DNA from 4 places in the Clostridium sp. 19966 genome. Region 4 is predicted to be linked to each of the others. Evidence: riboswitches for the same ligand, from Rfam matches in the RefSeq annotation. Region 4 holds a riboswitch; each other region holds the start of a gene.
The links. Region 4 has a riboswitch for S-adenosylmethionine ahead of IAI10_RS14445 (ATP-binding cassette domain-containing protein). Riboswitches for the same ligand answer to the same signal wherever they lie in the genome.
Positions count from the first base shown of each region.

Region 1: linked by a shared signal. The riboswitch ahead of IAI10_RS15985 (nitrogenase component 1) and the one ahead of IAI10_RS14445 (ATP-binding cassette domain-containing protein) in region 4 are both predicted to bind S-adenosylmethionine.
Region 2: linked by a shared signal. The riboswitch ahead of IAI10_RS16005 (YezD family protein) and the one ahead of IAI10_RS14445 (ATP-binding cassette domain-containing protein) in region 4 are both predicted to bind S-adenosylmethionine.
Region 3: linked by a shared signal. The riboswitch ahead of metH (methionine synthase) and the one ahead of IAI10_RS14445 (ATP-binding cassette domain-containing protein) in region 4 are both predicted to bind S-adenosylmethionine.

Region 1 covers NZ_JACTOJ010000016.1:83,703-92,075, reverse strand. The annotation lists gene IAI10_RS15990 (nitrogenase component 1) at 1-1,077, opposite strand, end outside; gene IAI10_RS15985 (nitrogenase component 1) at 1,061-2,542, opposite strand; SAM riboswitch class I at 2,713-2,818, opposite strand; gene spoIVA (stage IV sporulation protein A) at 3,048-4,526, opposite strand; gene IAI10_RS15975 (NAD(P)H-dependent glycerol-3-phosphate dehydrogenase) at 4,635-5,636, opposite strand; gene der (ribosome biogenesis GTPase Der) at 5,638-6,954, opposite strand; gene IAI10_RS15965 (DUF512 domain-containing protein) at 6,954-8,270, opposite strand.
Region 2 covers NZ_JACTOJ010000016.1:92,665-101,037, forward strand. The annotation lists gene IAI10_RS15995 (aminotransferase class V-fold PLP-dependent enzyme) at 1-1,029, shown strand, start outside; gene IAI10_RS16000 (NifB/NifX family molybdenum-iron cluster-binding protein) at 1,083-1,439, shown strand; SAM riboswitch class I at 1,621-1,721, shown strand; gene IAI10_RS16005 (YezD family protein) at 1,839-1,982, shown strand; gene IAI10_RS16010 (radical SAM protein) at 2,119-3,018, shown strand; gene nifH (nitrogenase iron protein) at 3,058-3,915, shown strand; gene IAI10_RS16020 (ABC transporter substrate-binding protein) at 3,944-5,491, shown strand; gene IAI10_RS16025 (ABC transporter permease) at 5,524-6,465, shown strand; gene IAI10_RS16030 (ABC transporter permease) at 6,486-7,286, shown strand; gene IAI10_RS16035 (ABC transporter ATP-binding protein) at 7,305-8,306, shown strand; gene IAI10_RS16040 (ABC transporter ATP-binding protein) at 8,296-8,373, shown strand, end outside.
Region 3 covers NZ_JACTOJ010000002.1:285,386-293,758, forward strand. The annotation lists gene IAI10_RS03205 (extracellular solute-binding protein) at 1-352, opposite strand, end outside; gene IAI10_RS03210 (AraC family transcriptional regulator) at 653-2,899, shown strand; SAM riboswitch class I at 2,978-3,090, shown strand; gene metH (methionine synthase) at 3,181-6,828, shown strand; gene IAI10_RS03220 (DUF624 domain-containing protein) at 6,977-7,666, shown strand; gene IAI10_RS03225 (AraC family transcriptional regulator) at 7,691-8,373, shown strand, end outside.
Region 4 covers NZ_JACTOJ010000013.1:116,240-124,612, forward strand. The annotation lists gene IAI10_RS14425 (MutS-related protein) at 1-1,450, shown strand, start outside; gene IAI10_RS14430 (lysine 5,6-aminomutase subunit alpha) at 1,465-3,015, shown strand; gene IAI10_RS14435 (OAM dimerization domain-containing protein) at 3,029-3,838, shown strand; gene IAI10_RS14440 (hypothetical protein) at 4,089-4,304, shown strand; SAM riboswitch class I at 4,427-4,526, shown strand; gene IAI10_RS14445 (ATP-binding cassette domain-containing protein) at 4,700-5,479, shown strand; gene IAI10_RS14450 (methionine ABC transporter permease) at 5,476-6,144, shown strand; gene IAI10_RS14455 (MetQ/NlpA family ABC transporter substrate-binding protein) at 6,162-6,977, shown strand; gene IAI10_RS14460 (NifB/NifX family molybdenum-iron cluster-binding protein) at 7,222-7,557, shown strand; gene IAI10_RS14465 (cysteine synthase family protein) at 7,718-8,373, shown strand, end outside.

The sequences.
Region 1 (8,373 bases), on a different contig from region 4:
CTCTACATCTGCTTGTCTATATTCAGATATGTTTTTAAACTGTTCTATGATTTCTCCTTTAAACTGATCAGGAGTATCTTCTGTTATATATTGTTTAGCAGGTATTATTCCAAGCTCATTCAATAAAAACTTAGAAAAACCAACAGCATAAGCAGAATCTAGTAAAGTATAAAATTTTCTTGGAAGCCCATATCTAAATTCCAGCATAAAATCAGCTGTTCTCTCTATAAAAGAGTAATATTTTTCTTCTTCCCTCTTGATAAATGATTCTACTTTTTCTTGTTCTAGCTCTGCGAATTTACCAACCTCCCTTAAAAATCTTGTGGTTTCTATTCCTCCTATAGGAAGATAAGGAAAATGATAATAAGGTGTTCCATATTTATTTTCAAGATGCTTTGCTATGTCAAGACCAACCCAACTATTTATAACTATGTTAAATTCAGCATTAGGAATGGTCTTCCACTCTTCCACTCCAGAGGATTCATTTCCAAAAAGAATATTTACTTTAAGTCCTATCCCCTGAAGTATCCTTTTAATTTCTTCAAGATTACCATTCCAATAAGGGTCCTGATATGGAATGGTTGCAAACACATTAACTAATCCATTACTTACTTCTTTATTAGAAGAAAATTTATCTACATATTGATCTATAATCGCCTTGACTACCAGCTCATGACTAACATAATTGTTGCTTTTAAAGCCTCCAGTCTCTATGCTTACAACAGGATATCCGTCCTTGCTATATCCAGCTACTAAAGTGTTTACATCATCTCCTACAATATCAGATGTACATCCGGTAAGAACTACATAAAGATCTGCATCTATTACTTTAAAAGCACCATCAATAACACTTCTTAATTTTTGCTCTCCACCAAAAACTATTTCAGATTCACTAGCGTTGGTGCAAGGTATTGTGCTCCCTCCTGCATAGCCTTCTCCTTGCCCTATAAGTCCAGTAACCTTTCCGCTGCAGCCAGGTCCAGAGTGTAATATAGGTACTGCTCTTTTAATAGCCACTACTGTCTGCTGAGCTCCCAGAGCACAAGAAAATCTAGGTTGTTCAATAACGTTCAACACTTGTATCACCTCCTAGGAATGTAAAGGGATCCTGCTGGAGCCACCATTTGGTATATGGCATGGTACTATGCTTAGCTAAATTAGTTACGAATTCCCTATTATCTATAGTCTCCAAAATTCTTTCCGCATAATTTATTATGCCTTGATATCCAAAACCAAATTGTTCATCTCCTATTAATAAAGTTGGTACTCCAAGCTTTGCTCCCCAAAGTGTCATTCCTCCATGCCTTGCAATCATAATATCAGGTCTAACTCTATTCAAAATATTTACGAGTTCATAAGCTTGCTTATTGCAAACATTATAATTCTTAATGTCTCCATAGGTTTTTACATCATGTGCTAAAGCATCGGATGTTTCATCTTCATTATCAAAAACAGGATCATGATGAAAAATTGCTGCTCCTTGCACATTAAGTCCCAATTCTCTAAGCAATGCTATAAGCGCATGTCCATGTGCAGCTCCTGCAGTGATATAGGCGGTTTTATTTTTAAGCTTTTCTCTATATTTCTCTATTAACGGAAGTGCTCTTTCATGTTCTTCTTGTATATATTTTTCAATTTCTTCTTTTTTATCTAATACCTTTCCTATTTCTCTTAACCAATTATCTGTGCCAGAAACCCCATAAGCTGGCGGTGATTTTATTTCAGGTACTCCATAAACCTGCTCTAAAGCTGCACCTAAATAAGTTCCAAGAGTACTGCATATTTGTATAGTAGCAGCTGATTCAGAGATGTTTTCTAATTCACTAATAGTTGAAAACGGCACTATATATTTAGCCTCATATCCTAGTCTATTAAGCAAATCATCAAAGATATGGCTTCCCCAAAAATTTATTATATTGATTTTATTATTTTTTTGTTTTGGAGGTTTTACTATTTTTCTCACAATGGAGTGATAGGCTGAATCAAAGCCAGATGTCCATATTTTAGATCTAAAGCCTTCACAGAAACAGGCTACTATAGGAATCCCAAGTTCCTCTGTAAGCTCATCAGTTACACTTTCTATATCATCTCCTATTATGGCTGATGCACAGGATGTAGTCACAAATATTGCATTAGGTCTAATCTTAGCATACACATTCCTAATAGTTTCTTCCAGTTTTTGAGTTGCTCCAAAAATTGTATCTTTTTCTGTAAGATTAGTGCTAAAATACTTACCTATGGTGCTGGGTAAATTCCTTTCCATCTGCCCTACCCTGTATACAAAGTTATATCCAAAAAAGTCTCCAGCACATCCCACAGGAGCATGATTTATAACTGCTGCATCCTTAATCATAGAAAGCTGGCAAAAAGCATTTCCAGAGCTACATCCCATGCATTGGCTAAAACTTCTTGAACTGTCTCTAAGCTGTCTGCATTGACCTAATTTCACCAATTCTTCTGCTGTCCCTTGAAAGCCTGTAATAGACCCTAATCTGTTTTCTCTAATTTCAACAGCAGGAGTTCTTAAATTAATCTTACTCAAATAAAATTCCTCCTTCAAATATTCCATAAATGCTGGTAATAATAAAAAAGACTATATTTACTCAAATTAAGAAGTAAATATAGCCTCTAGTTTCTCTAGTCAACTAATTACAATAAAAAAATCCTCTTATCAAAAGAGGATTCTATAATCTAATTTTATATAAATCAATCCTCTTATCTCTCAAAACTCATTTGCAGGAATTAACACCATACATTTAAATGAAATGCTGGTTGTCGGGTTTCACAGGGCCAGTCCCTCCACCTCTCTTGATAAGAATCTATTAAATTTTATAACCTACTATTCCAATAAGAATAGTCTATTGCTGTTATTAAAATTATATCACAATTTAATTTACTGTCAACATAAAAAATATACAAATTAAAAGCCTGTAATCTTAGAGATCGCAGGCTAAAATTTATTTTGTTATTATTTTTAGTATATGTTTTAAATCAGTGCTGATTTTTACATTGATTTAAAACTTACCTTCAGGCCTAGAGACTATGTTTCAAAGAATTATACAAATTAATCCTCCGTTTCCTTCATTTATTATTTTTTGGAGGGTTTTTTGGATTTTAATCTGAACATCCTCCGGCATCTTAAATAGTTTGTTTTGAAGTCCTTCTTTAACCACCATCTCCAGTGATTTACCAAACATATCGCTTTGCCATATTTTTGACGGATCACTTTCAAATTGCTCTAAAAGCGATTTAACTAAATCTTCACTTTCCTTTTCAGTACCCATTATAGGAGATACCTCTGTTTCTATATCACATTTTATCATATGGAGAGATGGAGCACTAGCTTTAAGCTTAACTCCATATCTATTTCCTTGTCTAACAATTTCAGGCTCTTCAAATTTCATTTCTTTAAGCTGCGGAGCCACCAATCCATATCCAGTTTCTCTGACATCTTTAAGGGCTTCTTCTACTTTTGAATATTCAATCTTTGAGTATTGAAGTTCCTTAATTATTTTTAGCAATTCACTTTCACCGGATATATTGCAGCCGCAAACCTCACTAAGTATGTTGTAGAATATTCCATTTCTTGGCTTTAGAATCACTCTCGCAGTACCATCCCCCATATTCATTTCATTAACTTCAGGAGCTTCAAGAAACTCAAATTCCATTAATGAGCTTACAGAGGTTTTAACATCCCTAACACTAACAACATTTTTACACATGTCCTTTATAACATTTATAAAACTTGTCTTAAGCCAATGCGTCGGTTCCAATTTCTCAATCCATTCTGGCATATCTACATTGATTTCCTTTAACGGGAACTCACTGAGGACTCTATGAAATACTTGTTTTACATCTTCCTCGTTCATATTTACCACATCCATAAGCTGAACAGGAACATTATATTTTTCTTCTAGATCTGTTTTTAACTGCTTAGTCTCCTCTGAATCCACTCTAGAAGAATTAAGTACAATAATGAATGGTTTTTTTATTTCTTTAAGTTCTTTAACCACTCTTTCTTCTGCTTCTAAGTATTCTTCCCTTGGTATGTCAGTAATAGAGCCATCTGTAGTTACTAAAAGTCCAATAGTAGAGTGTTCGGTTATAACCTTTTTAGTTCCTATTTCTGCAGCTTCTTCAAAGGGTATTTCATAATCATACCATGGTGTAGTAACCATTTTAGGTTCCGTTCCTTCAATGTATCCTGCTGCTCCTTTTACTATATATCCTACACAGTCTACCATTCTAACCCTAAATTTGATACCTTCATTCATATTTATTTCTACCGCTTCATTAGGAACAAACTTGGGCTCTGTAGTATGAATAGTTTTTCCAGAAGCGCTTTGAGGAAGTTCATCCTTAGCCCTCTGCTTTTTATAATTGTTATCAATATTAGGGATTACCATCATATCCATAAACTTTTTTATAAAAGTAGATTTTCCTGTTCTAACAGGTCCAACTACGCCAACGTAAATATCCCCCTGAGTTCTCTCTGCTATATCCTTATATATATCAAAGCTCTCCAAAATACACCCTCCCAATGCTATATATTAACAATATATATATATTACATTGAAAAGATTTTATGACAAAAAATAAATCATCTTTTATTTTAAAGATGATTTATTTTTATATTAATATATTTCATATATCTCATTTTTCTTGTCTCTGCACATTAGTTCTATTACAGCATTCTTAGGGCTTAAATTGCCAAATAAAACTTTATAAAGCACTTCTGTTATGGGCATTTCCACATTTATTTTTTTACTTAAAGTATAAAAAGCATGACATGCAGATGCTCCCTCTACGGTTCCTATCTGACTTAATGCTTCCTGAACTGGGATTCCTTGTCCTATTAGTATTCCTGCCTTCCTATTTCTGCTATGCATACTTGTGCAAGTTACTATTAAATCCCCCATTCCAGTTAATCCAGAAAAAGTAGCTATCTTGCCTCCCATTTTGGTGCCTATTCTCATTATTTCATGCATTCCCCTGGTCATAAGAGCAGCTTTGCTATTATCTCCATATCCTATTCCATCTGCTATACCAGCCGCTAGTGCTATAATATTCTTCACAGCCCCTCCAATTTCAACTCCTAGTAAGTCGTCATTAGTATACACTCTAAAGTTATCCGTCATAAACAAATCCTGAACCTTATTTGCATACTTCATATTCTCAGAACTTACCACCACAGTAGTTGGAATATTCACAGCAACCTCTTCTGCATGGCTGGGCCCAGAAAGCACCACCACTGGATTCTCTGGTAACACCTCATGTATTACTTCAGATAGACGCTTCACAGGCTTCTCTTGTATACCTTTGGCCACATTTATTATAACCTGATGAGGCTTAATGTATTTCTTAGAGTTAGAACAAATTTCTCTTATATGGCTGGATGGAACTCCTAAAATTATGTAATCGGAATCTTCTATAGTTTCCTCTATATTATCATAGGCTTTCACTAAGTCAGGTAAAATTACATCATTTAAATATTTGCTATTCTTATGATTATTATTTATATCCTCTCTAACTGAAGCATTTCTAGCAAATATGCTGGCATCCAGTCCTTTATTTCCAACTAGTATAGCCAAAGCAGTGCTAAAGCTGCCGCCTCCTAGCAAAGCTACTTTTGTCATTCTATTCCTTCCTTTCCCTAAACTCCAACTTTATACCTGTTCCTTCAAAATCAAAGCTGGCTCTAAGCTGATTTTCAAGGTATCGTTCATAGGAGAAATGTAGGGTTGCAGTATCATTAACAAAAAACACAAAAGTTGGGGGTTTAGTACCAATCTGGGTTACATAATAAATCTTAAGTCTTTTAAGTCCTACAACTGGAGGCTCTTTCATCAAAACAGCCTTGTTTATTACTTCATTAAGAACTCCCGTAGTTATTCTTCTATCATAGTTATTATAACATTTTTTAGCTAGTTCCAAAACCTTGCTGGTTCTTTGACCAGTTTTTGCTGATATGAAAAGAAATGGCGCATAACTTAAAAAGCTTAGTTTCATCTGCAGATTTTTCTTAAAGGTATTCATAGTTTTATCATCTTTTTCTATTAAGTCCCACTTATTAACAAGTATCAGTATAGCTTTATTAAGCTCATGAGCATATCCTATTATTTTTTCGTCTTGCTCGCTTATGCCTTCTTCAGCATCAATCATCAGTATGCATATATCAGCTCTTTCTATAGCTGCTAAAGTACGTACTACACTATATCTTTCAATTTCCTCTTTTACCTTGCTTTTTCTTCTAAGTCCGGCAGTATCGATAAGAATAAACTTGCCATATTCATTTTCTAGATAGCTGTCAATAGCATCTCTTGTTGTTCCAGGTACATCACTTACTATTACTCTTTCCTCACCTAGAAGTTTATTAATTAAAGAAGATTTTCCTACATTAGGTTTGCCTATCATAGCTATTTTAACATATTCTTCATCTTCTTCCTCCTGCTCTACATGATTAAAGGCTTCTACCACTTTATCAAGCATATCTCCAAGCCCTAAACCCTGTGATGAGGATATGGTTACAGGATCTCCAATACCTAAATTATAAAATTCATATGCATTATCCTCTTCCTTAAGTGAGTCAATCTTATTTACCACAAGTAATACATTTTTTTTACTTTTTCTTAACATTTGAGCAACTTCTCTATCAGCAGCTGTAAGTCCCTCTTTTCCATCTACTATAAATATTATAACATCTGCTGTTTCAATAGCTATATTTGCTTGCCTTCTCATTTGGCTTACAATTATATCTTCACTTTCTGGTTCTATTCCACCTGTATCAATTATAGTAAAATTATGATTAAGCCATTCTGCTTCAGCATACACTCTATCTCTTGTAACACCAGGTGTATCCTCAACTATTGAAATTCTCTTCCCTGCAAGTTTATTAAATAAAGTTGATTTCCCTACATTAGGTCTTCCAACTATGGCCACTATAGGTTTTGCCATTATTTTTCCTCCTTACTGTTTCTGTTTATTATATCTATTAAATCTTTTCCCGTATAATCGCATATTATCACTTGTCTGTGAAGAACTTTTTCCATCTCTTCCACTGACACATCATCCAAGAAAATTCTCTCTCCACTCTTAAGCATATTTTCCGGCAAAATAAGCGGTCCTTCTATGGTTTCATTTTTTAATTGATCTATTATATCACCACCAGTTAAAAGTCCGGCTACAGTTATGGTGCTTCCAAAAAAGTTATTTATTATTTTTTTCACTTTAAGATTTAATTTAGAATTTTCATTCATCACTTTTTCTGATACCCATTTTATCTCGTCAAAAGCGGATACTCCAGTAGCAAATAAAAAATTACCGCTTATGTTTTTCTTTAATTTCTTTACATCCTTATTTATGGTATCTCTTAGTATTCTTATCATTCCTATTCCATCTTCAAGCTGGTGAAAGGTAGAATAGAACTCAGCATTTGGTACTTCTTTTCCTGCAAGCACGTAAAATTCATCGGAAAGCCTAACAAAAGGTGTTCCAAGTTCTATCATATACTTTTCTTGAAGTTCCTTTACATTATCTAACTCTTGGGCTGCTGTCTCTCTTGTAAAAACAGTTAAATCTTTAAGCCCTTTTCTATGTTTAGTTATTCCTACTGGAACCACCGCCACATCCTCTACTGCTGGATACAAATTATTAAGATCCTTAACAGTTCTTAATAACTCCTCTCCATTGTTTATACCAGGGCAGCAAACAACTTGACAATGCATAACTATACCAGCATCAGCCAGCAGCTTCAGACGTTCATAGACTGCACCTGCAAATCTATTATTTAGCATCTGAATTCTAAGCTGTGGATTAGTAGTATGTACCGATATATTTATAGGACTTATTTTATATTTAATTATTCTATGTATATCATCATCTGACATATTTGTAAGAGTTACAAAATTACCTTGAAGAAATGATAATCTAGAATCATCATCTTTAAAGTATAAGGTATCCCTCATTCCTCCAGGAAGCTGATCAATAAAACAAAATACGCAATTATTATGGCATCTTTTTGCATGATCCATGATAGCATTCTCAAATTCTACCCCTAAATCCTCTTGATACTCTTTTTCTATCTCATAAGTCCAAATCTCCCCATCAGCTTTTTCTATATCAACTTCTACATATTCATCCGCCATTAAAAATCTATAGTCTATTACATCCTTTACTTCATTTCCATTTATGCTTAATAGTATATCTCCAATTTCAAATTCCAATTCTTCAGCTATAGAATTTTTTTCTATACTTTTGATTTTAGCCGACATAAAGTCACCTCAACATTTTCACTTAGCCTATTATATCCTAAGTAATGATAACCTAATTATTGACTATAGTCAACAAAGTATTTATTATGATAAGTATCTTGAA
Region 2 (8,373 bases), on a different contig from region 4:
AATGATCTATATGGCGGTACCTTGGACGCATTAAAAAAAATACTACCAGCCTTCGGAATAAAAATCGATAAGGTAGAAAACCCAAGAGATTTGGAAGAATTTAAAGAAGCAATAAAAAACGATACTAAAGCTATATATGTTGAAAGTATAAGTAATCCGAATGCAACTATTGCAGATATTGAAGCCTTGGCTAAGCTTGCTCATGAAAATGGAATTCCGTTAATAGTAGATAATACCTTAGCTACTCCATATCTGTTAAATCCAATAAAATTTGGTGCAGATATAGTTGTGTATTCAGCCACTAAAGCAATTACAGGGCATGGAAATGTAATTGCAGGGCTTATAGTTGATGGCGGAAAATTTAATTGGAATAGAGGTAAGTATCCTCAATTTTTAGAGAAGTATTATACTCTGAGAAACAGTGATAACAAGGAGAGAAGTTTTCTTGAGGTGTTTCCTAATTTCCCTTTTATAGCTAGGATAAGATCAAACTATTTAGCTTATTTAGGAGCCACTTTAAGTCCCTTCGATGCATATTTTGTTTTATTAGGGCTTGAAACTCTCTCTGAAAGAGTGAAAAAGCAAGTAGAAAATACAGAAAAAATAGTAGAATACCTGGAAACTAAAGAACAAGTAGCGTGGATTAAATATCCTGCAGCAACTAAAAGCGAGTATAAAGAGCTTAAAGAAAAGTACCTTCCCAAGGGTGCAGGGTCTACATTTTCCTTTGGCATAAAAGCCTCAGAGGAAGAAATTGATGAATTTATAAATTCCTTAAATCTGTTTAGCTATCAAGCAAACATAGGGGACGCTAGATCCTTAATTGTTAATCCACCGAAAACTACTCATAGTGAGTTAACTCCTAAGGAAAAAAGCAATGCCAGCATACCTTTGGAAACCATTAGGCTTTCATTAGGACTCGAGGATGTTAAAGATCTAATTGAAGATTTGGAACAAGCTTTTAGAACGGTTTTTAAAGAGAATTCAGAGTCAATAAAGGAATATGACATAGCAGCTACTTCTTTATAGCAAATGTCAATGAATATAGGTATGAACGACTATTTTAGAAAGAAGGTGGATTCGTGAGTTACAGATTAGCTATAGGAAGCAGCGACGGTGTTTTTATTGATGAGCATTTTGCCACTGCACTTCAATTTTTGATATATGAAATAGAGGGTGAAAATTATGAGTTCATAGAGAAAAGAAACAATAAAGTTTTGTGCCAGTGTGTTGAATATCATAATAATAAGTTTTCTTCTCTAATAGAGAAAATCTATGATTGCAGAGCTATTTTAATAGGTAAGATTGGCCCTGGAGCTCAAGCCGCTCTTAAAGAACAAGGAATAGATTCCTTCAGCGTTACTGAATATATTGAAGTAGCTATAGAGAAATTGATAAAATACTATGATAATGTAGCTAATTTTAATAGATTAGCATAAAAAGCAATAAATTGATATCTAAAATTAAACTATTACAAACTTGAGTATGTTTACATTATAATATTACTATTAAAGGAAAATTTATAATAAAATTAGTTGACCTAGGTTATTTAAAATCATATTATAAATTTATATAAAAATATATCATTCCTATTTGAATAGTATGAATATAGAAATAAATATCTTATCAAGAGAGGTGGAGGGACTGGCCCTATGAAACCCAACAACCAGCATAAAATATGTATGGTGTTAATTCCTGCAAATTAGTTTGAAAGATAAGAGGAATATAAAAATAGGGCATTACGCACATTTAAAATCCTCTTTCGTTTTTTAAAGAGGATTTTTTATTATATATAAATATTGGGGGTGTAATAAGTGAGTAATGGAAACGCATTAAAGGTGAGTAAGAGCAGCAATTCTTCAAATTATCTTAACACGCTTACAGATTTATTAGAGAACATAAAATATGGTACTATAACACTTGTAATTCAAGACGGAGTTGTTATACAGATAGAAACCACAGAAAAAATAAGGTTAAAGTAAAATTCAGTTTTATATTTAAGTAGAAATTTAAAGATAAAAGATGCTGATTAGAAAAACTAAAGGCATGGTAATGATAGAGAATTACTATGTCTTATTATTTTGCACATATTTACTATAAAAGAGGGGGGGGACATACATGTTTTTATCAAATACTATAAAAAATCATGATAAATTTTCTAAACTATCGAACTTGCATCCATGTATGGGTGGTGAAGCTCACATGAAATTTGGAAGACTTCACTTACCTGTAAGTCCGGCATGCAATATTCAATGCAAATTCTGCAAACGGGATTATAGCAATAGTTACGATGAAAGACCAGGGGTAGCAAATGGAATATTAAAGACTCAAGATGTAGTTGAAACAATAAAAAAGGCACTTGAATTATGTCCTGAAATAACGGTAGTTGGAATAGCAGGTCCTGGTGATACTCTTGCTACAGGGCATGCTATAGAAACTTTTAAATTAGTACATGAGTTTTATCCAGATTTAATTCAATGTCTAAGCACTAATGGTCTTCTATTAGAAAGATATGCAGATGATCTATATAAAGTAGGTGTTGGAACTATAACTGTAACGGTGAATGCTGTTAACCCTATTATACAAAGCAAAATTATATCTTATATTCAATTAGATGGACAAATTTATTACGGAGAGGAAGCAGCTAAAAAATTAATTGATGCTCAGCTCAGAGGAATCAAGAAAATAAGTGATTTAGGAATTATTGTGAAAGTCAATACTGTATTAATTCCTGGAATTAATGATAATCATATTGGAGAAATAGCAAAAAGTGTTCAGGAAGCTGGGGCTACCTTATATAATATAATTCCTTTAATTCCGCAGCATGAACTAAGCCATATAAGCCCGCCTACTTGTTTGCAATTAGATAAAGCAAGACAGGAAGCTGAAAAGTATCTTGAAGTGTTTAGACATTGTAAACACTGCAGAGCTGATGCCTGCGGAATACCAGGTCAAGTAGATCTTTCGAATAAATTGTATGGGGCATTACATGATTATGAGACATTTTCACATGGCTAACAAATTAAAATTATATGAATTACTAAAAGGGGGATTATTATGTCAAAGAAAATCAAACAAATAGCTATTTATGGAAAAGGAGGTATTGGTAAATCAACTACTACTTCGAATATAAGTGCTGCACTTACCACCATGGGATATAAGGTGATGCAGTTTGGATGTGATCCAAAGGCTGATTCTACAAACACATTAAGAGATGGTACCTATATTCCTACGGTTTTAGATACTTTACGTGAAAAGAATAGAGTTGATGCCCATGATGTTATCTTTCAAGGCTTTAATGGAATATATTGTGTGGAAGCAGGAGGGCCAGCACCAGGGGTAGGTTGCGCTGGAAGAGGTATAATAACGGCCGTTCAGCTGTTTAAGCAGCAGAGAATATTTGAAGAACTTGATTTAGATATTGTAATATATGATGTTCTTGGCGATGTAGTCTGCGGAGGTTTTGCGGTTCCAATACGAGAAGGAATAGCAGATCATGTATTTACAGTTTCTTCCGCTGATTTCATGTCAGTATATGCATCAAATAATTTATTTAAAGGAATTCAAAAATATTCCAATTCAGGTGGTGCTCTGCTAGGTGGAGTAATAGCTAATTCTATAAATCAGTCTTATTCTAAGGAAATCATTGATGATTTCGTTTTAAAGACTAACACTCAAGTTATGGAATATATACCCCGCTCAGTAACAGTAACTCAAAGCGAGCTTCAGGGTAAGACAACTATTGAAGCTGCTCCAGATTCAGAGCAGGCTAAGATATATAAAGGACTTGCAAAAAAAATCGCGGAGCATACGGATTCTAAGGTTCCATCACCACTATCTGTAAGTGAACTTAAGGAATGGGCGTCCAAGTGGGGGGACTATCTCTTAGCGTTAGAAACAGGAAAAGCCATTTAAAGGATAATATCATAGGGAGTGAGTGTAAATGAAAAAAAATAAAAGAATAGTTACAGCATTAATTCTGGCTTCAATTGTAGCTCTTGCAGGGGTGCTTGCAGGCTGTAGCAAAAAATCAGATAAAGATGTAAACGCCAGCACTGGAGCAAAGAACCAGAGTATAAAAGATGGTGGAAATATTACTCTTACGACTAGTGAACCGGATTCCTTGGATCCATTTCTAGCAACAGCGGCAGATACTAGGTCAGTTTTATTTAATGTATTTGAAGGTCTTGTAAAACCTGATGAAAATGGAAATCTAATAGATGCGTTAGCAAGCAGTCATGAAGTATCAAAGGACGGATTAAAATATACCTTCAAATTAAGAAATGAGGTAAAATTTCATAATGAAAAAACTGTAACTGCGGAGGACATAAAATATTCTTTAGATAAAGCTGCAGGAAAGGATACAGGTAAACCCCTTAAGGCTGAACTTGCTAATATTAAGTCCGTGGATATTAAAGATTCCTCTACCATAGAGGTTAATCTTACTAAGCCTGATACAGAGTTTTTACCTTATCTAACTGTGGCTATAGTACCCAAAGATTATACAGAGGAAGCAACAAAGCCTATTGGAACTGGACCCTTTAAGATAACAGAATATGATAAACAAGATAAAATTGAATTAGTTAAAAACAAAGATTATTGGCAAAAGGGACTTCCTCATTTAGATAAAGTGACCTATAAAATTGAAGATGCAAATGCCACATTTTTAGGACTAAAGGCTGGAAATATAGATTCTGCATTCATAACTAAAGATCAGGCAGACCAGCTTACCGCAAACTATGATACCTTGACTGGAAGCGCAAATCTACTACAATTGTTAGCTTTAAATAACGCAAAAAAACCCTTCGATGACATAAGGGTAAGGCAAGCGCTCTATTACGCTATAGATACTAAAAGTGTAATAGATACCGTAGCAAGTGGAGTTGGAAAGCGCGCTGGAACTAATTTTCTTTCAAGCTTTAAAAAGTATTTTCAAAGTGGTTTGGAAAATACCTATAATCCTAACATAGATAAGGCAAAAGAACTTTTAAAAGAGGCAGGGTATGCAAATGGATTTGAATTTACAATTACTGTACCCTCAGTATATCAATTTCACGTTGATACAGCACAAATAATAGTAGAACAGCTAAAAGCTATAAATGTTAAGGCTACAATAAAAAAAGTAGAGTGGGGAGAATGGCTAGAAAAGACTTATAAGGGAAGACAATATGATGGAACTATTATAAGTTTAGATGCTTCTTATTTATCACCTAGAGCATTGCTAGGGAGATATGTATCTACCGATAGCAGCAATTTTATAAATTACAAGAATGAAAAATATGATGAAACCTATAAAGATGCAGTTGATTCAACAGATGATGCTAAAAAAATATCAGATTATAAAGAGCTTCAGAAAATTTTAAATGAAGATGCAGCTTCAATATTTATTCAAGACCAAGAAAAAGTTGTGGTGGTAAAGAAAGGGTTAGCAGGATATAAGTTTTATCCAACTTATGTTCAAGATTTAGCAGCATTATACTATACAAAATAATATAACTATATAAGTAGGAAGGTGACACATATTTGAGTTATATTTTAAAAAGAATGGTTACACTTTTAATTACATTGATACTTGTGTCTATATTTACCTTTGGAGTTTTTAATGTAATACCTGGAGACCCAGCTTTAGTTATGTTAGGAACAGAAGCTACTCCGCAACAAGTACAGGCATTAAGACAGGAACTTGGTTTAAATAAAAGTTTGTCTGAAAGATATATAGATTGGATTAAGAATTTTGTTAGGGGTGATTTTGGCAGGTCTATAAGATTTGCTGAACCAGTAAAAGATTTGATTTCTAAGAGGATTCCAGTGACTTTGTCATTGGCAATCCTATCATTAATAATGATTTTTGTCATTTCCATACCGCTGGGTATATATTCGGCTCAAAAAGAAGGGAGCTTAGTAGATACAATAATAAATGTCATATGCCAAATAAATATAGCAATACCTTCATTTTTTTTGGGGGTACTGCTAATTTGGATATTTGGTATAATATTTAAAATATTTTCACCTGGAGCATACATTGATTATAGTGAAGATTTTGTAGGATTTTTAAAATATATGATCATGCCATCCCTAGCTATAGCTCTGCCTAACATAGCAATAGTGGTGAAATTCCTGCGAGCTTCAGTAATAAAAGAAAATAGAAAAGATTATGTGAGAACTGCTTACAGTAAAGGGAATAAGGAGAGAAATGTATTATATGGACATGTTCTTAAAAATTCTTTAATAACTATAATAACCCTAATGGGCATGATAATAGCTGGCATTTTAGGAGGAAGCATAATTGTTGAACAGATATTTTCACTGCCAGGTATAGGCAATCTTTTGATAATGTCCATTTCCACCAGAGACTTCCCTCTAACTGAAACTCTAGTTATTTATCTTGCATTTATTGTAGTTTTTATTAATTTTTTAGTAGATATTTTATATCAAGTCATTGATCCTAGAATAAGGCTGGCATAAATAATATTTTGGAGGTTGTTATGAAGAAACATTATAACTGGAACCTGGTGGCTGGATTTATATTACTGGGAGCTATTTTACTATTGATGGCTATAGGAATTTTTTATACGCCTTATGACCCTAATAAAATGAATGTAGTGCAAAAATATCAAGCGCCAAATTTCAGTCATCTTATGGGAACTGATAATTTTGGAAGAGATATATTTAGCCGCATAATTTCTGGAGCGAAAGCTACATTTTTTATTTCAATAAGTACAGTTCTGCTTGGAACTTTAATAGGAGTTACTTTGGGTGCCATATCAGGATATTTCGGCGGATGGATGGATGAAATAATAATGAGAATTAATGACGCTCTTACTGCCTTTCCAGGAATACTTTTGGCTTTAGCTCTCGTGACAGTTTTAGGGCAAGGAAAATATCAGACAATTTTAGCTTTAACAGTAATTTTTATACCTAGCTACTGTAGAATAACTAGAGGTGAATTTCTGCAGCTAAAGGAATTAGAATTTGTCAAAAGCGCAAAAGTGTTTGGTGCAAGCTCTCTTAGAATAATATTCCTACATATTTTGCCTAATAGTTATCCTGCTCTTCTATCTGCTGTGACTATAGGACTTTCAAATGCAATTTTATCAGAAGCAGGTTTGAGCTTTTTAGGTTTTGGAGTTCAACCTCCAGATCCAAGCTGGGGAAGAATGCTGTCAGAAAGCCAAGCTTATTTATTTAATGCTCCTTGGGGAGCTATAGGCCCTGGAATAACAATAGTAATAACGGTTATAGCCTTTAATTTTATTGCTGAAGGCCTCAGAAAAATATATGAGTGATGAAGAAATTCAAAGGAGGTGACCTATTTGTCTGAAATTTTGTTAAGGGTAAAAGCTCTATCCGTAGGCATAAAGAGCATAAAAAATATTGATATGGCAGTTGAGGAGGTTTCTTTAAATATAAGAAATGGTGAAATATTAGGAATCGTTGGTGAATCAGGATGTGGAAAAAGTCTTACTGCATTAGCTCTGGCAGGACTTTTGCCTAAAGACGCTATTATAACCCAGGGAAGCATCATTTTTGACGGTACAGAACTTAAGGGGATTAGCAAAGATAAAATGAGAAAAATACAAGGAAAAGATATTTCAATTATATTTCAAGAACCTATGACTTCTTTAAATCCGCTGTTAACTATAGGAAAACAAGTTGGAGAAGGCTTAAGAATTCATTATAAATTTACAGAAAGGGAGATTAAGGAAAGGGTGTTGGATGTTCTAAATAAAGTAGGATTGCCTATGGCTAAGGAAGTATATAATAGTTATCCACACCAATTATCAGGAGGAATGCGCCAAAGGGTAATGATAGCTATTGCTATCATCTGCAAACCTAAACTTATAATAGCTGATGAACCAACTACGGCCTTAGACGTTACTATACAAGCTCAGATATTAAAATTACTGAGAGATATAAATAAAGAATATAACACTTCTATATTATTTATATCTCATGATTTGGGTGTTATTAGTCGATTGTGCCATAGAGTTATAGTTATGTATGCAGGCTCTTTAGTTGAGGAGGGGACTGTTAAAAATATTTTTTTAAATCCAACACATCAATATACAAAAGGGCTTATAGCATCTATACCTACCATGGACAAGAGGGGGAAAAGGCTTGTAAATATTTCAGGAAAGGTTCCATCTATTCAGGAAAAAAGATTTGGCTGCAGATTTTCATCAAGGTGTGAAAAAGCAGAAGAAAAATGCTTTTATGAATTGCCGCCTTCTGTAAATTTAGGTCCTAACCATAGGGTGTGCTGTAATCTAGCTATCAAAGAAAGCGGTGAAGATTATGTCATCTGAGAAAATATTAGAAATTAAAAATCTAAGTAATATTTATTACAATAAGAGGTCAAATATATTTGAAAAA
Region 3 (8,373 bases), on a different contig from region 4:
AATCATTTTCAATGATGTCTGGCAAATCGCCTGAGGCAATTAATAAATTTAGTGCTCCTGAGGTGTCATTACCAGATGGATGAACATACTTAACCTTTATTCCTGTTTCTTTCAAAAGTTCTTTTGCAAATTCTGTATCATTTTCAGTTTTAATATTTCCATAGCCTTGTATTTGGCTAAACCCAACCCACCAAGTTAAGGTAACGTCAGTTTTTAATGGATAGCTGCTGCTTGAAGCTGCAGAATCATTTGCAGCAGAACTATTGTCTGATTTCTTACATCCCATCATTAAAGATGAAGTCAGCATTACTACTGTCAATAAGGAGATAAATAATTTTTTTCTTTTTAACATCCATATTCCCCCGTTCACATTTTTAATTTTGTGAGGCCTCTTACAATGTGATACTAACACCACACATCAATTTTTTAAACGATTACTTTTTAATCTCATAGGTCATTTTTTAATACTTAAATATTGACCTGCTGCATGAGGCATAAACCAAATTGTATTAAGAATATTAATATGCTATATTTAGCATATGTCTTGAAAATGTTTACATTACCTATAAAAGGAGATTATTATGAGGATTAGTTTATCAGTAAAAAACAAAGCGTTATAATCACATGGTTGCTATCTTATGTTGTATTTCTAGTGCTTTTCATAATTGTAAGTGGGCTCATTTATTTATGGACTGACAAAAATATTAAGTCTGAAATAAATAATTCAAATACTTTTATGTTAAGTTCCATACGCACAAATATGGATAACTCTCTTGAAAATATAAAAAAGGTATGTCTAGAACTTAGCTATAATTCGAATATACAAGATATTCTTTCAACAAATGGAAATTTAACTGATGCGGATTACTTTAATGTATATAAGATTGCATCTTCGCTAAAATCTTACGCTTCCTTAAATAACAGCATAAACGGTGCTTATATAATGCTAAAAAATTATAATAAAATAATAACTGCTGATGGCATATTTGATTTAGAAGATTTTTTCAAAAACACTTACTCCTCAAATAATAATGATTTTGTAAAATGGCTTAAGGAATTTGATGAAAGAACTCCCGAAAAATACTTTACTACAATTATGGACAAAGATCATTCAAACAATAATAAACTTAATTATGTAAGAGCACTTTCTCAAATTAATTATCTAGATCTTTCTGTAAGCTCTGGAATAGTATTAAATGAGACAAACCTATTGCAGCAATTATCCGGAATTAATACCATGACTAAAGGTGTATCCTTCATATTGGATAGTAAAAATAACATTATTGCCTCTTCTGTTTCGGTAAATTTGTCTAACGAGCTTAATTTTAAAAATCTGCAGGGTAAGAGCGGTGTGCTGTATAAATATATAAATTCAAAAAAAGTGGTTATTTCCTATATCTCTTCTAAAGAAACTGATTGGAAATATGTAACTATGATTCCTAACAGTGTATTTTTCCAAAAGCTAAACTATATAAAATATTTCACCTTACTGGGCCTTCTTCTAAGCATGGTTTTTTACTCAATTTTCGCTTATTACTCACTGAAAAAAAATTATAATCCTATCACAAAGTTATTAGGTATTTTAAAAGATAGCACTAGTATTGAGGAAAGTAATTTAAATGAATATACTCTGATAGAAAAAGCCATACAGAAAACTTTAGCTGATAATGATTTGATTAGCAACAAGTTGTCTAAGCAAAATTTAATATTAAAAAATAACTTTCTTCAAAAACTTTTGAAGGGCGGCATTGATGAAAGCATTCCTTTAGATGAAGGACTTTCTTCTTTTGATATAACTTTTGAGTCAAATTATTTTGCAGTAATATCATTGTTTATAAATGACTCAGATGAGGATATAGAATCATTGAATTGTTATTGGGGAAATAGGCTCAGCACTTTAAATTTCATTCTTTCTAATATAATAATAGATTTAGTTAATAAAAAAAATAAAGCCTTTGTAGTAGAAGCGGATAACAATCTAGTTTGTCTAATCAACTTCAAGCAAGATAACATATTCTTTGCTAAATCTGATACCTTAAATACTATGAACGAAACGGAAGAATTCATAAATAAAAACTTTAAAACAAATATTTCTTTTTCTATGAGCGGAATACATGAAAATATTGAAAATATTGCTATAGCCTATAACGAATCTCTATATGCTATGAACTATAAAAATATCATGGGAATAAAACAAAATATTTCTTATGATGATATTAACAGTGCCTTTAAGGATACTTATTGCTATCCTTTAAATCAGGAACATCAGCTTTTGAATCATATAAAATCCGGAAATTATGCTATGGCTAGCAAAATCGTCAATGAAATTTTTTCAAAAAACCTCAATTCAGGAATGAATATAGAGCTAGCTCAATGCCTAATGCTTAACATGGTCAGCACTATGATAAGAGCAGTAAATGATGTGTCTGACCTTGACAAAGATAAATTTCTTCAGGAATTAAATCCGATTAAACAGCTCTTGCGCTGTAAAACCTTAAATCAGATGAAAAATCAATTAGATAATTTTCTTAAGGCTTTTTGTGCGCATGTTAATAAAAATATAGAAAAGAGCTCCAGTTGGGTAATAAGCAGTGTTATCCCCTATTTAGAAAAAAATTATAATGACCCCAATATTGGATTAGAACAGCTTAGTGAGCAATTCGGCGTTCATCCTGTATATCTTTCCAAAATATTTAAGGACCATGTAGGAGAAGGTTTGCTGGATTATATTTCAAAGCTCAGGATAGAGCAAGCAAAGGTTTTGCTTAAAGCTAATAAGAATTCCACTATTGAAAAAATAGCTGAGCTTGTGGGCTACTATAATGTTCGTACCTTCTCAAGAGTATTTAAAAAATATACAAACATCTCCCCAGGAAAATACAAAGACGAAGTTTCTTAAATTGTTTATATATACAATATTTTATTGACTTTTACACCATTATAATTTAGAATTTATATAAAGTTTAAGTAAATAATATTCTTATCTAGAGAGGTGGAGGGACTGGCCCTTTGAAGCCCAACAACCTATATTCTTTAAATAGAATAAAAGGTGTTAATTCCAGCAGAAATAATATTTCTGGCAGATAAGAAGAATAGTGTAATATCCGCTATTTTTCTTTTGAAAAATAGCGTTTTTATTTTTATAAATAATTTTTTAACAATTATAAGGGGGCAAATAATTTGAGATATGATATATTTAAACATTTAAATAAAAGGATACTTGTACTAGATGGAGCTATGGGAACCAGTATCCAAAAGCATAATTTAGATGAAATAACCTTTAGAGGAAGCTGTCACTGCCACTCCAATCAAAAAGGCAATAATGATCTCCTTAACATAACAAAACCTGAAATAATAAAGCAAATTCATATTAAATATCTAGAAGCAGGTGCAGATATAATTGAAACTAATACCTTTAATTCCACTAGAATATCTCAAGCAGATTATAATATGGAGGATAAAGTTTACGAGTTAAACTTTCAAGGTGGAAAATTAGCTAGAGAAGCTGCAGATGAGTTTACCCTAAAAACTCCTGATAAACCACGCTTTGTAGCAGGTTCTATTGGTCCTACTAACAAAACTGCTTCTATGTCACCAGACGTAGAAAATCCAGGCTTCAGAAATGTAAGTTTTAATGATCTGGTTGTTAGCTATGAAGAACAGATTAACGGACTTATTGACGGCGGAGTAGATCTTTTACTTATTGAAACCATATTTGATTCTCTTAATGCAAGAGCTGCTATATTTGCGGCAGACACTATTCTTACTGATAGAAATCTAGATATTCCTGTTATGATTTCCGGAACTATTGCTGATAAAAGCGGAAGAATTTTATCTGGTCAAACCTTAGAGGCTTTTGCAGAAAGCATGAAGAATCATAGAGTTGTAAGTATCGGATTGAATTGTTCCTTTGGTGCTGAAGATTTGATTCCATTCATCAAAACTCTTTCTAAAACACAAAACCTCTATATAAGCTTTCATCCTAACGCAGGACTCCCAAATTCCTTAGGTGAATATGATGAACTTCCGGAAATAACGGCTGGTATAGTAAAAAATTTGGCTCATGAGGGTGACTTAAATATTGTTGGAGGATGCTGCGGTACCACTCCAGATCACATAAAAGCTATAGCTGCTGCAGTTTCAAAGGTACAACCCAGAAAGCTTCCAGAAATAGAAAGAGAAAGTGTTTTCTGCGGACTTGAAGTAACTAGAATAAATAAAAGTTCTAATTTTGTGAATGTTGGAGAGAGAACAAACGTAGCAGGTTCAGCTAAATTTGCCAGACTTATAAGAGAAAAAAAATACGAAGAAGCCTTATCAATCGCTAAAGACCAGGTAGAAAATGGTGCTCAAATCATAGATGTAAATTTTGATGACGCCCTTCTGGATGCAAAAGTTGAAATGGACACATTCCTAAAATTGCTGGCCAGTGAGCCCGAAATTTCAAAAGTTCCAGTGATGATTGATTCTTCTAAATTTGAAGTTCTAGAAACAGGTCTTAAAGCAATTCAAGGCAAAGCTATAGTAAATTCAATATCCTTAAAAAATGGAGAAGAAGAATTCATAAGAGAAGCAAAGTTAATAAATAAATATGGAGCAGGTATAATAGTTATGGCCTTTGACGAAAAAGGTCAGGCGGACAATTTTCAAAGAAAAATTCACATATGTAAAAGAGCTTATGACATTCTAGTTAATGAGGTTAAATTCTCACCAGAGAATATAATTTTTGATCCTAACATATTGGCTATAGCCACAGGCATGGAAGAACATAATAACTATGCTGTAGATTTTATAAATGCAACAAAGTGGATAAAGGAAAACCTCCCCTATGCAAAGGTAAGCGGAGGAGTAAGCAACCTTTCCTTCTCCTTTAGAGGGAATAATGCCATAAGAGAAGCTATGCACTCTGCTTTTCTATATCATGCAATCTCTGCTGGAATGGACATGGGAATAGTTAATCCGGGAATGATTCAAATATATGATGAAATTGATAAGGTCTTGCTTGAAAAAGTGGAAGCAGTAATTTTAAATAAGAATGAAAATGCAGCTGAAGAACTAATTGAATTAGCTGAAAAATACAAAAATAAAGAAAATGCTCATGAAGAAAATAAATTAGCCTGGAGGAACACCTCTGCTGAGGAAAGATTGAAATATGCTTTGGTAAAAGGTGTTACTGATTACATTGAAGAGGATGTTGAGGAAGTTAGAAAAAATGTAAGCAGAGCTTTAGAAGTTATAGAAGGGCCTCTAATGTCTGGAATGAATGTGGTTGGCGAACTTTTTAGTGAAGGAAAAATGTTTCTTCCTCAAGTAGTAAAAAGTGCAAGAGTCATGAAAAAGGCAGTAAGCTTCCTTCTTCCATATATTGAGGCTGAAAAGTCTGGAGAAGGTAGAAGCAGTGCTGGTAAAGTGGTTTTTGCTACCGTGAAAGGCGACGTTCATGATATTGGTAAAAATATTGTCTCAGTGGTATTATCCTGTAATAATTTTGAAGTAATAGATTTAGGAGTCATGGTACCCTGTGAAACTATATTAGAGGCGGCAAAACGAGAAAATGCAGATATAATTGCTTTGAGTGGTCTCATCACTCCTTCTTTGGAAGAAATGTGCTATGTAGCTGAAGAGATGGAGAGACAAGGCTTTAATATTCCTTTGATGGTTGGAGGAGCTACCACTTCTAAAACTCATACTGCATTAAAAATAGCTCCGAAATATTCAAGAGGTGTGGTGCATACTACAGATGCTTCCAAGGCAGTAGAAGCTGCTAAAAAACTAGCTAATAAAGATTTAAGAGATATTTATCTTAAAGGAATAAATGAAGAATATGCTAAGGTTAGAGAAAACTATTCTAAGATAGAAAGAAAGTTTCTCCCTTTGAATGAAGCTAGAGCAAAATCTTTTAAAATAGATTGGGAGAAGGTAAAAATAGTAAAACCAAACTTCCTAGGCATAAAAGAATTTGATAGTTATCCTATCAGTGAGCTTAGAAAATATATAGACTGGACTTTCTTCTTTATTGCCTGGGATATGAAAGGCACTTATCCAAAGATAATGGATGATCCAAAATATGGAGAAGAAGCTAAAAAGATTTATGAAGATGCAAACAAAATGCTGGATTTCATTGAGAAAAATAATATACTTACAGCAAAAGGATTGCTTGGAATCTTCCCTGCAAATTCTTCTGGAGATGACATAAAAGTATATGATGCAGATAAAAAAGAACTGCTCACTACCTTCAATCTTTTAAGGCAGCAAGAGATTAATAAGCTCGGTGAATACAGATGCTTAAGTGATTATATTGCTCCAGAAGCTTCTGCTGTAAATGATTATATAGGTGCTTTCATAGTTACCGGAGGCATAGGTGCAAATGAATACAGCCTAAAATTAAAGGAAGCTGGAGATGATTATGGAGCTATAATGGTAAAAATATTAGCTGATAGGTTGGCTGAGGCTTTCTCTGAACTGCTTCATCTTAAATTAAGAAAAGAGTATTGGGCATATGCTGCGGAGGAAGACATTTCTATGCAGGACTTATTAAAGGGTGCTTATAGAAGCATACGTCCAGCTTTTGGTTATCCTTCCTTGAGAGATCACAGCGAAAAGGAAAAACTTTTCAAGCTTATGAATGGAAACAAAATAGGTGTGAATCTCACCGAAAGCTTTATGATGGAGCCTACTGCCAGCGTATGTGGTTTATATTTCGCTTCAGAACATGCAAAATACTTCGATATATACAAAATTGATAATGATCAATTGTCAGATTATACAAATAGATGTAAAAAAAACAATGAAACTGTTAAGAGAAATTTGAAAAACATTTTAATATAGCCATATATAAGGATAATAAGATTTTAAACTTATTATCCTTTTGTTCATACTTTATTAACACCACCTTATATTGCTATTATTGATTATTTAGGCAAAATAAGTTAGAATAGTACTGTAAACATAATTCTATATTATTGGAGGCTTTTATATGTCAAAAGGCAATTTTTTCGACAGTCCGTTGTATACGATAACAAACTATATCTATTATTTTCTTATGACAAATTTAATATTTGTTTTTACAAACATATTGTTTTTTATATTACTTTTATTCGGTACTCCAGGCTTTCTTACATACCTTTTATTATTTATAACTGCAATTCCTTTAGGACCTTCTTTTGCAGCTATATTGTCTGTAATGCATAAGCTTTTAAGACAAAAGGAATTGTCTGTAGCGAAAGACTATTTTTCTGCTTTTAAGCAAAATTTTAAACAAGCTATAAAAATATGGTTATTCCAGTTAGTTGCAGTCACCGTACTTCTTGTAGATTTAAATTCTACCCATCAGAATGCAGGATTTGCTATACTTTATCCTTTCTTTTTGGTAGCTTTTGCATTAGTGGTTCTATTAGGACTTCATGCCTTCCCTATACTTACTAGATTTTACATGAAGACCACAGATATTATAAAAACTTCTTTTTATTTTACTATAAGAAAGTTTAATATCACTATCTTAAATTTGTCCATAATAGTAGTGGTTTTCTTTCTAATAAAGTACTTAAAGATGATAGGCATATTATTCTTTGCCAGCGTAATAGCTTATTTAATAATGTTCTATGAAAAAGATATATTAGCACAGCTAGAAGAGAAAATTAATTCCAATTCTGATAATACTAAATAACATATATGAATTAGGGTGATGGAAATGGGTATGATATTTCCTTTAATTACTGACTTTGAACAAAAGTTGCCGCTTTTTCTTGCGGGAGTTGGATGTAAACATTCTCAAGAAAATGTTTATAGACCCAACGGCTACCCTTATCTGCAATGGATTCAGTGTAGAAAAGGTACAGGTAAATTGATTGTAGACGGCTATACCTACAATGTAAATGAAAATCAAGGTTTCCTACTATTTCCCAATATAGCTCATGAATACTACAGCACATCAGAGCATTGGGAGGTAGATTGGCTTACTATTGGCGGTTACTTATCCTCAGAAATGTTTAAAAAGGCGGGCATGGATAAATCTCAAGTGTTTTATGTTTCTGAACCAGAACTTATTCTTCTCAGAACTGAGAAAATGTTGGACATTTGTACATCCTATAATACATTAAAGAGTCTTGATTGTTCAAAAATACTTTACAGCTTAATAATAGATATCATAGCTTATGCTTCTAAAGATAAATCAGACTTCATAGTTGGGCACTATTCTAAGCTTAAAAATATTTTTGACTATATAGATTCTCATTTTAATAAAGTGATAACTTTAGAGGAGCTTTCTTCTATAGCTGATATAACTCCTCAATATCTCTGTGCCCTCTTCAAAAAGACTACTGGTATGAGAATATTTGAATATATAAACAGCATCAGAATAAAAAACAGTAAAGA
Region 4 (8,373 bases):
TGATAAAGAATTTGAAGAAATAGGGTTTTCATATATTCTGCAAAAACTTGAGGTGCTAACTCCCTATGGAGAAGAAGAGAAACATTGCATTCATTTTTTTTCAAGCGCTGAAAGCGAAAAGCTTATGTATGAACTTGAAAATTTAGAGCTTATGAAAGTAAACTTTGAAAAAAATCCATTCTTATTTTCAGAATTGGAAGCTGTGATGATGAAAATTAAAAATATAAGGGGCTCTATAGCGAGATGCAGAAATTCTATGACTTTAGATGAGGTGGAACTGTTTGAAATAAAAAATTTCAGTATGCTATCACAGAATTTTAAGAATATATTTGAAAAAACTAAGGTAAAGTTAAAAAAAATCAAACTAAATTCTCTTGAAGATGTCATAGACTTATTAGACCCAGAAAGCAGAGGAATTCCTACCTTTAGCATATATGAGAGCTATTCTGAAAAGCTGAAGGCTATAAGAAGGGAAAAGGATGAGCTGGAGAAGAGCATAATAAAAAATATAGGTACAGACGACGAAGAAAAGCTTAGAAAACAGAGATTAGAAGTAGTGGTGCAGGAAGAGGCAGAAGAGAGAAGTATAAGAGAGAAGCTGTCGAGAAAGATAAGTGCTGAATTAGATAAGCTAGAAGAAAATATGAGTTTCATAGGGAAAATAGATTTTATATTAGCAAAAGTAAAGCTGGCAGAGGAATATATTTCTGTAAAACCATTATTTATATCTGAAAGCATATATTTTAAAGAACTTTTAAATCCTAAACTTAAAGATAGTTTTATGAAAAAGAATAAAAAGTTTACGTCTATTACTATAGAGCTTTCAAAGGGGACCACTATACTTACAGGGGCAAATATGGGAGGAAAGACCGTTGCTTTGAAAACCATAGTGCTTAATTTATACTTAGCTCATTGCGGTTTTTTCGTTTTTGGAAAAGAGGCTAGAATGCCTTTCTTAGATTATATATATTTCATATTTCAGGATATGCAGTCAGATAAAAGCGGACTTAGCAGCTTTGGGGGCGAGATAATCAAGCTAAAGCAGATAATAACTGATGCCGAAGGAAAAATAGGGTTTGCAGCTCTTGATGAATTTTCCAAAGGTACAAATCCAAGTGAAGGAACAAATTTAGTGAAGGCAGTAGCAGAATATTTTAACGATAAAAGAAGTATGACAATAGTAGCTACTCATTACGATGGAATAGCTAATGAAGCCATGGAGCATTATGAGGTGGTAGGACTTAAGAATGTAAAATTGGAAGAACTTAGAAAAAACATTTATAAAAGCAGTGCTGATGCTGTGGATATGATACAGCATCACATGGATTATACTCTTGAAAAAGTAGAAGGGACGCATAGGACACCTAGGGAGGCACTTAATATATGCAGATTGTTAGGACTGCAAAAAGATATTTTGGATAGAGTGCAAGATAACTATGATGAATTATAAAAGGGAGTGACTGTATGGAGAGTAAGTTGAATTTGGATTTTAAAAAAGTAGAAAAAGCCAGAGCAGCAGCCAAACATATAGCTGCTGACACTCAAAGCTTTATAGAAAAACACAGCACTGTAGCGGTAGAAAGAACCATTTGCAGATTGCTTGGTATAGATGGAACAGATGAGGTTGGAGTGCCTCTGCCTAACGTTATAGTGGAGCATCTTGAAAGAAATGGTGCTTTACAGCTGGGAACAGCATTTTTTTTAGGAAATGCAATGATAAATACAGGTCTCACTCCTCAAGAGGTTGCTATTAAAGTGTCTAGAGGAGAACTGGATTTAATCAAACTTCCTATGCAGGAAGTATTTGAAGTAAAAGCCAAAATATATGAAGAGGCTAAAAAAGCAATAAGTAAAATTAATACGAATAAAGGAAAAAGAGAAGAGTATTTAGATAAATTTGGTGACAAGGAAGGACCTTATCTTTACGTAATAGTTGCCACGGGAAACATATATGAAGACATAGTACAGGCTGTTGCAGCAGCTAAGCAAGGGGCAGATGTGATAGCTGTTATAAGAACTACAGGACAAAGCTTGCTAGATTATGTGCCTTATGGTGCTACTACGGAAGGCTTTGGAGGCACCTATGCTACTCAAGAGAATTTTAGGCTCATGAGGGAAGCTTTGGATAAAGCTGGTGAAGAATTAGGCAGATATATAAGATTATGCAATTATTGCTCAGGGTTATGTATGCCTGAAATTGCTGCCATGGGTGCCTTTGAAAGACTGGATGTGATGCTGAATGATGCTTTATATGGAATTTTATTTAGAGACATAAATATGAAAAGAACTATGATAGATCAGTATTTTTCAAGAGTGATTAATGGTTTTGCAGGAGTGATAATAAATACAGGAGAAGACAATTACCTTACTACAGCAGATGCGGTAGAGGAGGCTCATACCGTTCTTGCATCTCAATTTATTAATGAGCAATTTGCCCTTTTAGCAGGAATTCCAGAGGAGCAAATGGGTCTGGGTCATGCCTTTGAAATAGATCCTAAGCTAAAAAATGGTTTCCTGTTTGAGCTTGCACAGGCGCAGATGGCAAGAGAGATATTTCCTAAGGCTCCTCTTAAATATATGCCTCCTACAAAATTTATGACAGGCAATATATTCAAGGGGCACGTACAGGATGCATTATTTAATATGATTACAATTTTGACTAATCAAAAGATACATCTTTTGGGGATGCTTACAGAAGCTATACACACACCTTTTATGTCCGATAGGGCTTTAGCTATAGAGAATGCCAGCTACGTTTTTAATACTATGGCTGATTTAGGAGAAGAGATAAGCTTCAAGAAGGATGGAATAATTGAAGGAAGGGCGGACGAAGTGCTTTCAAAAGCAGTTTCTCTTTTAGAAAATATAAAAAATCAAGGACTTTTTAGAACCCTTGAAAAGGGCAGCTTTGCAGGGATCAAAAGACCAATGGATGGAGGAAAAGGACTAGATGGAGTCTTTGAAAAGCATAAGGAATATTTCAATCCATTCATAGACTTAATGAAAAATAGATAAGGATGGTGTTAAAATGAGCGGAGGCTTATATTCTACTGATAAAAAAGATTTCGATAAAAATCTGGATCTGACAAGGGTAAGACCTTATGGAGATACTATGAATGATGGAAAAGCACAGCTTAGCTTTACTCTTCCTATAGAGGATGGAGATAAAGCTGTGGAAGCAGCACTGCAGCTTTCCAAGAAAATGGGCTTTAATGATCCTCAAGTAGCTTATCACTGCGGTTTAGATGCCAGATTTACTTATTTTGTAGTATATGGGAGCACTCAATATTCTGTAGATTATACTTCCATAAAAGTTCATACTGTGGATGTGCATGCCATGAGCATAGAAGAAACTAATAAGTTCATAAAAAGTAATATAGGCAGAAAAGTTGTGGTGATAGGAGCTAGTACCGGAACAGATGCTCATACTGTGGGCATAGATGCCATAATGAATATGAAGGGGTTTGCAGGACATTATGGGTTGGAAAGATATGATATGATTGAAGCTCATAATTTAGGGAGTCAGGTGCCAAATGAAGAATTTATAAAAAAAGCAGTAGAGCTTGATGCAGATGTGTTGCTAGTATCTCAAACTGTAACTCAAAAGAACATACACATTCAAAATCTAACTGAGCTTGTAGAAATGCTGGAAGCGGAAGGTATAAGGCATAAAGTTGTGCTTATATGTGGAGGACCAAGAATAACTCATGAACTTGCTAAGGAGCTTGGCTATGACGCTGGGTTTGGACAAGGAAAGTATGCAGACGATGTGGCAACCTTTGCAGTAGATGAGCTGGTAAGAAGGAAACACAGCATAAATGGAGAAAATGTAAAATAAATGTCTATAGGTGTTTATTTATGTAAACTAGTAAGGATTTTACATGTATAACGGAATAAACCTTGTAAATCACCGTAAATGAAGTATGCATAAAATTGTATATTTATGAAAAACTTATATAATTATATTGTGCAATATTATATGTTGCAAGATTAATAATGCTAAAATAATGCTATATTTCAAAGCAGAACTTAAATTTATATAGAAAATTATAGGTTTTACCTTAGTATTTATACAATTGGAGGTCTTCATGGAAGATGTTAAATGTAAAAAAACTGATATGGAAAATCTTAATAAAAGAATAGACGAAGCTAGAGAAATATTAAATGGGGTATGCGACGCTGATTATGATGGAAGCTTGTATACCAAACGATTATACATAAGTAAATGTTTGGATATACTTATTGTGGAATATATGAGACTAAAGAAACATTGTAATACCTGCAAAAGGCTTCAAAATAATTAGTATAAGTTTTTAAGATGTGGCAAAAAATCAATCAATGTTCAAAATAAATTAAAATAATTTATTAAAAAGGTATTGACATATTTATATATGCTTGTTACAATTAGAAAAAATGAATAAGAAACTTCTTATCAAGAGCGGCGGAGGGACTGGCCCTATGAAGCCCGGCAACCTGAATTTTTTCAAAGGTGCTAAATCCTGTAGGTGTAACCTAGAAGATGGGAAGAGAGCGAATTATATCCTCTTGTAGCCCGTCTGCAAGAGGTTTTTTATTTGAAAATTTAAAGTTAATAAGGGGAATCAGGGATACCATAACAAAGAAATATTTTTTAGCAGATTATCCACTTAAAACCTATTAAACAAATAGGATAAGTAATGAAACAAGGAGGGCAATATTAATGATTACAATAAGGGAGCTAAATAAAACATTTAGTACTCCTCAAGGTAAAATACCAGTCTTGAAAAACATCAATCTTCAGATAAAAAAGGGGGATATATTTGGAATAGTAGGCTTCAGCGGTGCAGGAAAATCTACTCTTATACGATGTATAAACCGCTTAGAGGAACCAGATTCGGGGGAAATAATCATAGGGGATAAAAATATTACAGCACTTAAAAAAAGAGAATTGAGGCAAGCAAGAAAAAAGATAGGTATGATATTTCAACAGTTTAATCTTTTCGATTCAAAAACTGTTTATGAAAATATAGCTTTTGCACTTGAAGTGGCGGGATACAAAAAGAAAGATATAAAACCTAGAGTAGAGGAACTATTAGAACTTGTAGAGCTTACTGAAAAAAAAGATGCATATCCGCTTCAGCTTAGCGGAGGACAAAAGCAAAGGGTAGGCATTGCAAGAGCGCTTGCTAATGATCCAGATGTTCTATTAAGCGATGAGGCTACATCAGCTTTGGATCCGCAGACTACCTACTCAATATTAGAGCTTTTAAGAGATATAAATAAAAAGCTTAGCATCACTATACTTCTAATAACTCATGAGTTAGATGTTTTAAGATATACCACCAATAATATGGCTGTTTTAGAAAATGGAAGCATAGTGGAGCAGGGGCCTACAGAAAGCTTGTTCTTAAATCCTAAAAGCGATACAGCCAAGAGATTTATAAGCATAAGCAATAGTCTGCAGCGCAGAAGCTTAGAGGAAGCGGGGTCAGGTATATGAGTAATAATCTATATGATATGTTATCAAAAGGAACTTTTGAAACTTTATATATGGTGGCAGTTACAACAGTAATAGCGCTTGCTATAGGGCTTCCAATAGGAGTCATACTCACTATAAGTGAAAAAGGAGGGATAGTTCCATTCCCTAAATTCAACAAGGTGGTGGGAGCGATAATAAACATCATAAGATCCTTGCCAGAGCTTATTCTTATAATAATTCTTCTTCCTGTGGCTAGGCTTATAGTTGGAACTACTTTAGGGACCGATGCAGCAATAGTTTCCTTATCCATAGGATCAGCACCTTTTATTGCAAGAATAATTGAGAATTCCTTAAAGGAGGTACCTCAAGGAAAGATTGAAGCAGCAGAAGCTTTGGGAGCCAGCCCTCTGGAGATAATAATAAAAGTACTTATACCAGAAGCACTGCCATCCTTAGTGAGAGGTATAACCATAGCTATAATATCTATAACAGGATTTACAGCTATAGTAGGAGCTATAGGCGGGGGAGGACTAGGAAGCCTTGCTATAAGATTTGGATATCAAAGATTCAGAACCGATGTACTTATAGGCACAGTGGTAATTCTAGTAGTGATAGTGCAGGCAGTTCAGATAATTGGGGATTTAATAGCAAAATTAATAAATAAAAAAAGATTTAAATTTGATTAAATAAGGGGGATTTTAAAATGAATAAAAAATTATTAGCAGCAGTAGTAAGCGTATTTGTTATAGGGGGAATATTTACAGGTTGTTCATCTAAGAGCAAAGAGAGCACATCAGATGATAATACTATCAAAATAGGAGCATCTCTTACACCGCATACAGAAATATTAGAGCATATTAAACCAGCGCTAGAGAAGGAAGGTATAAAGCTTGATATAGTATCCTTTGATAGTGACGATGAATTGAACCCAGCACTGAATGATAAGCAGATAGATGCAAATTATTTTCAGCATGTACCGTATTTGGAATCAGTATCAAAGGAAAAGGGCTATAATTTCGCTGTGGCAGGAAAGGTTCATGTTGAGCCAATAGGTTTCTATTCTCAAAAATTAAAATCTATAGATGATATAAAAAATGGAGCTAAGATAGGTATACCTAACAATCCTTCAAATGAGTACAGAGCATTAGTGCTTTTGCAGTCCAAGGGACTTATCAAATTAAAGAGCGGTATTGCAAATTACAGTGCAACTCCAGCAGATATAGCAGACAATCCTAAAAATTTAAAGTTTGAAGAAATCGATGCGGCACAGCTTCCAAGATCTCTTCCAGATTTAGACGGAGCAATTATTAATACTAATACTGTTTTAGAAGCAAAGCTTGATCCAAACTCAGCACTATTTAGAGAAGATGCTAATTCACCTTATGCAAATGTGGTTGTGGTAAGAAAAGGTGATGAAAATAAAGCTAAAATAAAGAAATTAGTTGCAGCTTTAAATACAGATGATGTTAGAAACTTTATAAAGCAGAAGTATGGAGTGGCAGTAGTACCAGCATTTTAACCTACTAAATAAAAAATGTGTATTCAATTGGTAATTTACAAATTATGAGTAATAAGTAAGAGTGAAGAGGTAGTGGTTTAGGTTGAAATCGTCTCTTTTAGAGCCGATTTCAATTTATAAATTTGTTACAGGGGAATTTTAGCCACAGCTCTTACTTCTTAATTGTTCTTAGCTAAACTATAAAAATTATTTGGAATGCAAACAATAATTAGGATGACTTTTGTCATAAGGAAGGAGGATAATCATGCACTATAAAGTGGCATTTGCAAGCAGCGACGGAGAACTGGTAAACAAAAATTTTATTAAAGCAAACAAGTTCATAATATATGAAATAGGTGACAATACAGCAAAATACCTTGAAGAAAGAACTAAGAAAAGAGTAAATAAAAGATTCGAGAATTCAGAAGATATTTTAGATAAATATATTAAGGGGATATCAGACTGCAGAGCCATATTTGTAGATAGTGCAAATAATAATGAGCTGCAGGTTTTAAAATCTAGGGGAATAAAGGTGTTTAATCAGTACCGATTTATAAATGAAGTCATAGGCAAGATACTATCATCTACTCTGGAAATTTAGGCTCTGCTTTAAAGGAAGGTTGAAGATCAACACTCATTTAAAGCAGAGAGAGTGAAGTAATAATATATGGTTTAAATCAGTGTAAAAATCAACACTGATTTAAACCAAATTTAGAACAAAGTAAATTAATAAAGATTTATGAGGTTTTGGAGATGAAATTATGAATTATATAGAGGATGTAAGAGAATTGGTTGGCAACACGCCCCTTTTAAAATTAAATAATTTCAAACTGAAAGAAAATGTTACCGTATTTGCTAAGCTAGAACAGTTTAACCCTGGAGGAAGCATAAGAGACAGAGTAGGTATTTATATGATAAGGGAAGCTGAAAAGGCTGGAATCTTGAAAAAGGGAGATACGATAATTGAAGTAGCTTTCGAAGATACGGCTATTGGTATCGCATTTGCAGCTATAAATAAAGGTTACAAAACTATATTTGTGGCACCTGAGAATTTTTCTATAGAAAAGCAGATTATAATAAGAACTTTAGGAGCGAAGGTCATCAACACTCCAGCTGAGTTAGAAATAAAGGGAGCTTTAATTAAGGCTAAAAATCTATTGAAAACTATAGAAAATTCTGTGTATTTGAGTGGGTTCTACAATCCCAGAAACCCAGAGGTGCATTACAATACTACAGCTCCAGAAATTTATAGTTCTCTGGAAGGAAATATAGATTATTTTATAGCAAGTAACGAGAGTGAGGAAATATTCAGGGGAATATCTAAGTATTTAAAGGAGAGAAAATCCAGCATAAAAAGTATAATAGCGAAACCAGAAGATGGATTTTTATCTGAAAAAGAGATTGATATAGGGAATAC